DNA from 2 places in the Leisingera coralii genome. Region 1 is predicted to be linked to the other one. Evidence: riboswitches for the same ligand, from Rfam matches in the RefSeq annotation. Region 1 holds a riboswitch; the other holds the start of a gene.
What was found. Region 1 has a riboswitch for cobalamin ahead of ACFMBG_RS02870 (hypothetical protein). Riboswitches for the same ligand answer to the same signal wherever they lie in the genome.
Positions count from the first base shown of each region.

Region 1 (4,602 bases):
CAGTGGGTGATCTCCGCAAGGTCGCGCAGCACTGCCAGCGGGTCGGCGCCCTCGGCATATTGTGCGCTGAGTTCGGTAAGGGCTGCCGCCGCATCGCCGCGCAGGATCATGTCCATCAGGTCCAGAACCCGGCCGCGGTCGGCGAGGCCCAGCATGGCGCGAACCTGATCGGCGGTGGTCTCTCCGGCGCCGTGGGAGATTGCCTGGTCCAAGAGCGAAGTCGCATCCCGGGCAGAGCCCTCAGCCGCGCGGGTAATGAGGGCCAGCGCGTCGTCTGCAATCTCTGCGCCTTCGGCGGTGGCGATCTTGCGCAAGAGGGCGATCATCACCTCCGGCTCGATCCGGCGCAGGTCGAAGCGCTGGCAGCGGGACAGAACCGTCACCGGCACCTTGCGGATCTCGGTGGTGGCGAAGATGAACTTCACATGCGCGGGCGGTTCCTCCAGCGTCTTCAGCAGCGCGTTGAAGGCGGAGGTCGACAGCATGTGGACCTCGTCGATGATGTAGATCTTGTAGCGCGCCGAGGCGGCGCGGTACTGGACCGAGTCGATGATCTCGCGGATGTCGTTGACGCCCGTGCGCGAGGCGGCGTCCATCTCCATCACGTCGACATGGCGGCCTTCCATGATCGCCACGCAATGCTCGCATTTGCCGCAGGGATCGGTGGTGGGGCCGCCCTGGCCGTCCTCGCCGATGCAGTTCATGCCCTTGGCGATGATCCGGGCGGTGGTGGTTTTGCCGGTGCCGCGGATGCCGGTCATGATGAAGGCCTGGGCGATGCGGTCGGCGGCAAAGGCGTTTTTCAGCGTCCGCACCATCGCGTCCTGGCCCACCAGATCGGCAAAGGTTTCGGGCCGGTATTTGCGGGCCAGAACCTGGTATTGGGATTGGCCGGTGCCGCCGGTGGTGCCGCTGGGGATGTCGTTCATGGTGTCTCGTGCCGGATTCGGTGTGCGGGGCGCCCGCGTTGCGCGCAGGGTATTGAAGCGCAGCCCGTTCGTCCACCGCAGAAGGCAGCATTCGCGGGGCTGCAAAAGCGCTTTGGCATTGTGCGGTTAGCGGCTAGGCTGCGGGCAAGGGGACGTGCGGGGGAAACGCAGGAACGCAACGGCTAGGGAGGCGGTATGCGATCTGATGAAACCTCTGAACCAGCGGCGCAGGACAAGGCGGCGCAGGCTGGGCTGACCATCCACGCGCTGTCTGCGGGCGGCGGCATTCTGGCGCTGTGCCGGCTGCCCGGCGGCGAAGGCGATTACCGCAGCGACCTGATCCAGATCTATCAGTGGAAACCGGGGCTGGTGATCTCGATGACCACGGAGGCGGAGCATGCCGCGGCCGGGGTGCCGCGGCTGGGGATCGACATTCAAAGCATGGCGAGCCGCTGGCTGCATCTGCCGGTGCCGGATTTCAGCACGCCGCAGCCCGGGGTGGCGGCGAAATGGGCCGCGGCCAGCCGGTCGGCGCGGCAGGCGCTGGCAGGCGGCGGCCGGGTGCTGGTGCATTGCCGGGGCGGCTGCGGGCGCTCCGGCATGGCGGTGCTGCGGCTGATGATCGAATGCGGCGAGGAACCGGCGCAGGCGCTGGCGCGGCTGCGCGCGGTGCGGCCCTGCGCAGTGGAGACCGAAGCGCAGATGCATTGGGCCTGCGCGGGGCTGGCGGCAGGTTAGGCCTTATTCTTATTCAATCTTACGCCCGGCCGGAAGGCCGGGCAGCGCCCGTCCCGCCCCCACCGGGGCGGGCGCTGCCCTCTGTGTCCGAAAGGAGAGCCTGAAAACTCAGTTCACAGCGCCATCATCTGTTCTGCCTGCCGCGCCTTTTCCGTTTTCGGCAGCGCCTCCATCAGCGCGCAGGGGCGGGCGTCCAGGCGGGAGGCGGCAAAGCCGGTGCCGTCGCGGCTGAGGATCGCGTCGGCAAAGCGGTCCAGGCCCTCGCGCGGGGCGTCCCCGGCGACACCGCAGAACAGCCGGATCCGGTCGTGGCTGGCCACGAACTGCGCCGGGCAGTTGCGCGGGCAGCCGTCCAGCGCGGTGGTGCCGGTGATTTCGAAATCGTCCTGAGTGAGCGGTTTGGCCTTGGTCATTGCCTCGGCCAGCTTGGCGATCATCCGCTCCGCCGCCGGGCAGGGTTTGCCCAGGTATTTGCAATCCGTTGCCGCATAGAAATGCGTCTGGTCTGTCCACATCATGTCTGCGCCCTCCGCGCGTGGTGCGGGGGTTTGGGGGACAAGAGACCGGATGAAAGACGGAGTGCCTCCGCCGCAGCCATCAGACCCTGTCCGGACACCCCGCCCGGGTTCGAGTTACACGTTCGATGGCAGGTCTCCTGACTTGCGGGTCGATGCTTTCCCGATCCTTCCCGGCCTCTTAGGGGGCCAGTGGCTCTATCGGGGTCGCTCGCCGCTTACAGTTGCGGGGGCAGTCGCGGACTTGGCCTTGCCTGGGGCGGGGCCGCACCGTGTTCCCTTTTCATCCCGGACACAAGATTCTGTGGCGCGGGAACCATCACCACAAGCGGTAGCGGTTGGTTCCCTGAGTCGTCAATCGGTTTTCTGCAGCTGCATCTGGGTGTGCAGGGCGCGGATCACGTCGGAGTCGCGCCGCACCCGCGCCAGCTGCCAGCCGCCCTGCAGCAGGATATAGAAGTTCTCCGCGGCCGCGCGGGCCTCGTCCTTTGGCAGGCCCAGGCGCCGGGCGTGGCGGGCGGTGGCCGCGATCCAGCTTTCGAACAGATCCGCGGCGTGCTGGCGGAAGGCGTCGTTTTCCGGCCCGGCAAACAGGGTTGCAGAGACCGGGCAGCCGCTCCACTTGCCTTGCTTGTCGAAGAGTTTCGCGAGCTTGTAGCAGACCGTCTTGGCGCCGGCCTGGAAGCTGGGGGCCGGGTCGAAGGCGGCGTCGATCAGCGCCAGCATCTGGTCCGAGGCCCAGGTGGCCGCCGCCAGCGCGAGGTCGGATTTGCCGTTGGGAAAATGGTGGTAGAGCGATCCTTTCGGCGCTTCGGCGGCGGCCAGCAGCTCTGCCAGGCCGGTGCCGGCGTAGCCCTTGTCCCGGAACAGGCCGGCGGCAGCGCGGATCAGCCGCTCCCGGGTCGGGGCCGGGCTGCCGGGAGGCGGGCTGGCTGTCGTCACGTCATTCATGGCGGCAGCTTGACAGCATTAGACCAAATGGTCCAGTCATGAATTGGACCGATTGGTCTAGGAGGCAGTCATGCTGGACAGACACGCAGAACATACCGCCGGTTTCCGGGAACAGGAGCTGTGCTTTGTTTCCGGGACGGGGGAGCTGGCAGGGCGGCTGTACCACCCGGACGGGCCTGCCCGGGCGGCGGTGGTGCTGAACGGCGCAACCGGGGTGCCGCAGCGTTTTTACCGGCATTTCGCGCGCTGGCTGGCGGCGGAGCAGCAGATCGCCTGCCTGACCTATGACTACACGGATTTCGGAGACTCGGCGCGGGAGCATCCGCGCCGGTCCAAGGTGACGATGGCCGATTGGGCGCTGGCGGATCAGCCCGCTGCCCGGGCCGAAATGCGGCGGCACTATGCGGGCGTGCCGTTGTGGGTGATCGGCCATTCGCTGGGTGCGATGCTGATGCCCCTGCAGGACGATCTTGAGGACGTCGCCCGCATGATCGTGGTTGCGGGCGGCTTGGTGCATCACCACGATCATCCCTGGCCCTACCGCGCGCTGGCGCTGGCTTTCTGGTTCGGCCATGTGCCGCTGGCGGCCCGTGTTCTGGGCTATCTGCCCGGGCGTGCGGTGGGGTTCGGGGCCGATTTGCCGGCAGGGGTCTACTGGCAATGGCGGCGCTGGTGCACCACCCGGGGCAGCTATCTGCCGGAGACAGGGCAGGGCCTGCCGCAGCCGCGCTGGGCAGAGACCGGCATCCCGGTGGATCTGTTTGCGCTGGCGGATGATGACGTTGTGCCGCCGCCGGCCGTCTGGCGGCTGGGCGAGGTCTTTGGCGGCGCAGAGCAGCGCCGGACAGTTCTGGCGCCGCGGGAGCTGGGGCTCAAGTCTGTCGGCCACCTGGGGGCGTTTGCCCGCAGCAATGCCGCCCTGTGGCCGCATCTGCTGCCGCAGGCCTAGGCCTTCAGTCCGGGCGGCGGCAGCGGCTCAGGCGGGGCGTTTCAGCCGGTCTTCGGTGTTCTTGGCGAATTCGGCCAGGCGGAGCTTGAAGCGGCGGGTCAGGTTGCTGCGTGCCAGTTTCAGGGATTGCACCAGCAGACGACCGGTCAGGCTGGAGGGCGTCAGCTTCAGCTCTACAGACATCCGGGTCCGCTGCGGCGACAGCGCCAGCAGCTCCACCTCCATCCGGCCGTCAATGCCGCTGCCGCTGCCGGTCAGCGCCAGCCCGGTCACCGGGGTATAAGACGCCAGCGTCAGCCGGATGTCGCGCGGCTTGCCGCGGAAGCTGAACTTCAGATCCCAGGCCAGGCCGCTCTCCGGATCGGTGAGGTTGCCGGTCCGCTGCAGCTCGACGCCGCGGCGCAGGGCGGAGCGCTCCAGCAGCTCAAAATCGGAGATGACGCCGAACACCTCGGCAATCGGGGCTTCGATATCTTCTTTGCTTTGAATCTTCATGTCTGCCTGCCTCAGCTGCGCCGCC
Region 1 covers NZ_JBHUPT010000006.1:40,269-44,870, forward strand. Annotated here, with positions in the region: gene ACFMBG_RS02860 (DNA polymerase III subunit gamma/tau) at 1-929, opposite strand, end outside; gene ACFMBG_RS02865 (protein-tyrosine phosphatase family protein) at 1,125-1,667, shown strand; gene ACFMBG_RS02870 (hypothetical protein) at 1,781-2,185, opposite strand; cobalamin riboswitch at 2,296-2,518, opposite strand; gene ACFMBG_RS02875 (TetR/AcrR family transcriptional regulator) at 2,537-3,133, opposite strand; gene ACFMBG_RS02880 (alpha/beta hydrolase family protein) at 3,204-4,082, shown strand; gene ACFMBG_RS02885 (SRPBCC family protein) at 4,110-4,577, opposite strand.

Region 2 (4,602 bases), on a different contig from region 1:
AAGCTCACCAGCACCAGCGGTTTATCCTGCGGCGGCAGGTCGGCCAGAACGCCCTTGGCCGGGTCATAGAAGCCGTGTTCGGGAGTGGTTTTGAGGCCGATCACGGGTCCTGCGTAGAGACCAGCGGCGAGCGACAGCTGGGCGAGGGCGGCCTGGGCCGCCACCGCACCGCCGGCGTCGCACAGGGATTGCAGGCGGCGCAGGGTGGAGACGGGCAGGGTCGAGAGCTCATCCAGCCGCGCGTCCTCGCGCCCGTCGGCGGGCAGGATGGCAAGCGCGATCCCCTTGCGCCGGGCGAGGTCCTGCAGGGTGGCCAGGCCGTACGACCAGTAGCTTTCGCCGCCGATCAGGCGGACCAGGACGCCCTTGGCGCCCTCCAGCGTCTGTTCCGCGTAGACATCGACCGACAGCGGGTGCTTGAGCGCCACCAGGTTGGCGAGGCGCAGGGAGGGCAGCTTGCCGTCTGCCCGGTGCCAGCCTGCTGCAAAGGCGCCGAGATCGCTGTCGGAGAAGGACAGCACCACAAGGTCCGCGGGCGTCTGCCCGAGGTCCTGCGGGGTATCGGTCTCTTCAAGGCCGTGGCTTTCGCGGAAGACGACGTGCATGGGTCAGGCCTTTGTATTCTGGTAAGCAATGGGCGCTCTGAGGGCTGCGCCCGAGCCTGGGAGGGTGCGAATGCGCCCTCCCATTTTGCCGGAGGCAAACCTTTGGTTTGACGGGAGGGTCGGGCGCAGCCCGGCCTGCGGCCGGGCACTGTCATCTGAATTGATGCGCCAGACCGGCATCAGCTTCAGGCCCCCAGCTCGGCGCGGATGGCCTGTTCGTCGATGTCGTCATGCTCGGCAATGACCACCAGGGCGGTCTTGCGCGGCTGCGCGCCCCAGGGCTGATCGTATTGGGCGCGCAGGCGCTCGCCCACGGCCTGAACCAGCATCCGCATCGGTTTCCCCTCCACCGCGACATAGCCTTTGACGCGCAGGATGTTGCGCTCGCGGGCGAGTTTCACGATGGCATTCTGCAGCGCTTCCGGGTCGGAGACTTCGCCCATTTCGACAACGATGCTTTCAAAATCGTCATGCTCGTGGTCGTGGTGGCCGTCGTGATGGCTGGGGCGGGCCTCCAGATCGTCCTCGGCAGCGGCGCCCAGGCCCAGGATGATGCGCGGGTCGATGACGCCTTCGCTCATCGGCAGGATCGGCAGCTTGCGCGGCGCCTCGGCCTCGATCACCGCGCGGGCCTTCTCGACGCCTGCGTCGCCGGCCAGGTCGGCCTTGGACAGAAGCACGATGTCGGCGCAGGAGATCTGATCCTCGAACACTTCGGACAGCGGGGTCTCGTGGTCGAGGCTCTCATCCGCTTCGCGCTGGGCCTGCACGGCGTCCAGGTCAGGGGCGAACTGGCCCTTGGCGACGGCTTCGGCATCGGCCAGCGCAATCACGCCGTCAACGGTGATGCGGGAGCGGATCGCGGGCCAGTCGAAGGCCTTGAGCAGCGGCTTGGGCAGGGCCAGGCCGGAGGTTTCGATCACGATGTGATCGGGTTTTTCCGGCAGGTTCATCAGCTGCTCGATGGTGGGGATGAAGTCATCCGCAACGGTGCAGCAGATGCAGCCGTTGGCCAGCTCCATGATGTTCTCCGCCGGGCAGTTTTCATCCGCGCAGGACTTCAGGATGTCGCCGTCGACGCCGGCGGTGCCGAACTCGTTCACCACCACGGCCAGGCGCTTGCCCTGCGGGTTCTGCATCAGGTGGCGGATCAGGGTGGTTTTCCCTGCGCCCAGGAAGCCGGTGATTACAGTGACGGGGATCTTGTTGAGGTCGCTCATGTTTACTCCTCGGAGAAGAACTTGGCCGGCGGGATGCGGGCAACGGATTGCTTGCGGAAGGTTTGCGGGCGTTCGCGCCAGGGCACCACGCCGTCGGCGGTGGCGGCGTAAGCCGCGGCGCCTTCCAGGATTTCGGGGACATGCTGGTCCGGGTCGAGGTCGCCGTAGACATAGGTCCAGCGCTCCTCGCCGCCGACCAGCGCAACGGCGCAGCCGCGCTTGCAGGAGGACAGGCATTCGACACCGCGCAGACGCACGCCTTCGGGCATTCCGGCCTCTTCCAATGCGGCGTGCAGGATGGCGCCGGGGCGGGCGGCCTCCGGGTCGGCGCCCTCGCGGCGGCAGGTGAGGCAAACGGTCAGCGTGACCGCTCCCGGGGTGCTGGCAGCTTTGCCTGCCATATCGTCAGCCATCGGCGCGTCTCCTGTCGCGGCAGGGCGTGCGGGATGGCCAGAAAGGGGCCGCCTCGAACCAGCCCCTCACCCGGTTGCAGAACACCCCGTCTGCCCGTTGATCTCGTCGTCGCTGGCAGGTCTCCCGGCTTGCGGATGCCAAGGCGTTTGCCTTGCCGGCCATCCTGCCTTCCCGGGGTTTTCCCAGTGGCATGGCGGCCTCATCCGGTCACGGTCGCGGGGGCGGCTGTGCTTCGGGTCTCCAACGAAAATTGGCGGCCTTCACATTCCCTCTTCGCCTGCTTTCGCAGGAACCAGCGAAACCCCCTTGCGCTATCGCGCCCTTCTTTGTCAAGACATGGGGTCAAACAGCTGGAGAGCCCCCATGAGCGAAAAGTCTGAAACCGGCATCTCAGAGGAAGAAGCCGCCCGTCATGCCTCCAAGATGGCCAAGAAGAAGGCCGCGCGCGACAGGATGATGAAGACCAAGGAGGGCGAGAAGGGCCTGATCATCGTCCACACCGGGCCGGGCAAGGGCAAATCCTCGTCGGGCTTCGGCATGATCATGCGCTGCATCGCCCACAAGATGCCCTGCGCCGTGGTGCAGTTCATCAAGGGCGCCTGGCAGACCGGCGAGCGGACGCTGATTGAGGAGAACTTCAGCGATCTCTGCCAGTTCTATGCGATGGGCGAGGGCTTTACCTGGGAGACACAGGACAAGGCCCGCGACATTGCCGCGGCGCAGAAGGGCTGGGAGAAGGCCAAGGAGATGATCCTGGACGAGCGCAACACCATGGTGCTGCTCGACGAGATCAACATCGCGCTGCGCTATGAGTACCTGGACCTGGAGGAGGTGCTGGAGTTCCTGGTGGAGCACAAGCCGCCGATGACGCATGTGGTGCTGACAGGGCGCAATGCCAAGGAAGAGCTGATCGAGATCGCCGATCTGGTGACCGAGATGGGCCAGATCAAGCACCCGTTCCGCGCCGGGGTGAAAGCGCAGAAGGGCGTCGAGTTTTAAGCTGAGGGCGTAGCCTGCCTGGGTAGGCGCGAATGCGCCTGCCGGGGGGGCAGGCAGGCGCAGCCCGGCGGTGCCGCCGGGCAAAACACTTTTATGCGGCGAGCTGTGCAGCCTTGCCTTGGATGTAGGTATCCACCGCTGCGCGCTGGGTCTCATCCAGCCGCAGGCCCAGCTTGGTGCGCCGCCACAGGTAATCGTCGCCTGCGCGCACCCATTCGCGGGCAATCGCCCAGTCGAGCTCTTGCGCGGTGATGGTGGCGCCAAAGTCCTGGCCCAGATCGCCTGCGGTTTTGGCGTCTCCCAGCACCTCCCAGGCCTCGGTGCCGTAGGCGCGGATCATCCGGCCCGCCCAATAGGGAGTCAGGAACCGATAGTCCGCGGCCAGCTTGGACGTCAGCTTTGCCACATCCTCCACCGGGAAATCGCCGCCGGGCAGGGCCACGCCTGCGGTCCAGCCGGCGGGCAGCTGCGGGAACACCTCTCCGATCTTTGCCAGCGCCGCCTCGGCCAGCTTGCGGTAGGTGGTGATCTTGCCGCCAAAGACATTGAGCAGCGGCGCCTGGGCCTGATCCAGCGTCAGCACGTATTCGCGGGTGGCCGCGGTGGCGGAGCTGGCGCCGTCGTCATAGAGCGGACGCACGCCGGAGTAGGTCCAGACGATATCCTCGCGCGTCACCGGCTTTTCGAAGTATTCCGATGCAAAGGCCACCAGATAGTCCTGCTCGGCTTCGGTGCAGACCGGTGCGGTGTCCGGGTCCGGGTGGTCGGCGTCGGTGGTGCCGATCAGGGTGAAGTCCTGCTCATAAGGAATGGCAAAGATGATCCGCCCGTCGGTGCCCTGGAAGAAATAGCAGCGGCCGTGGTCGAACAGTTTCGGCACCACGATATGGCTGCCGCGCACCAGGCGGACGTTCTCGCGGCTGTTCTGGCCCAGCTTCTGATGCAGCACGTCGGCAACCCACGGCCCGCCCGCGTTGACCAGCATCTTGGCGCGGTGCGCCTGTTCCTCGCCGGTGGCGTGGTCCCTGGTGCGGATCACCCAGTGGTCGGCCTTGCGTTCTGCGGACAGCACTTCTGTCCGGGTCAGGATACTGGCACCGCGGGCCATCGCGTCGCGGGCGTTCAGCATTACCAGGCGGGCGTCCTCGATCCAGCAGTCGGAGTATTCGAACGCCGTTCTGAATTTGTCTTTCAGCGGGCGGCCCGCCGGGTCGCTTGTCAGGTCCAGCTTGGCGGTGCCGGGCAGGATGCCGCGTTTGCCAAGGCTGTCGTACAGGAACAGCCCCAGCCGGATCAGCCAGGCCGGGCGGCGGCCCTTCATCCAGGGCATGAAGGCGGTCAGCAGCTTGGACGTTGGCGTCTCG
Region 2 covers NZ_JBHUPT010000023.1:39,282-43,883, forward strand. Annotated here, with positions in the region: gene cobN (cobaltochelatase subunit CobN) at 1-605, opposite strand, end outside; gene cobW (cobalamin biosynthesis protein CobW) at 791-1,825, opposite strand; gene ACFMBG_RS09410 (DUF1636 family protein) at 1,828-2,238, opposite strand; cobalamin riboswitch at 2,336-2,551, opposite strand; gene cobO (cob(I)yrinic acid a,c-diamide adenosyltransferase) at 2,603-3,238, shown strand; gene glpD (glycerol-3-phosphate dehydrogenase) at 3,330-4,602, opposite strand, start outside.
Region 2: another riboswitch for cobalamin. It lies ahead of ACFMBG_RS09410 (DUF1636 family protein); the one in region 1 lies ahead of ACFMBG_RS02870 (hypothetical protein).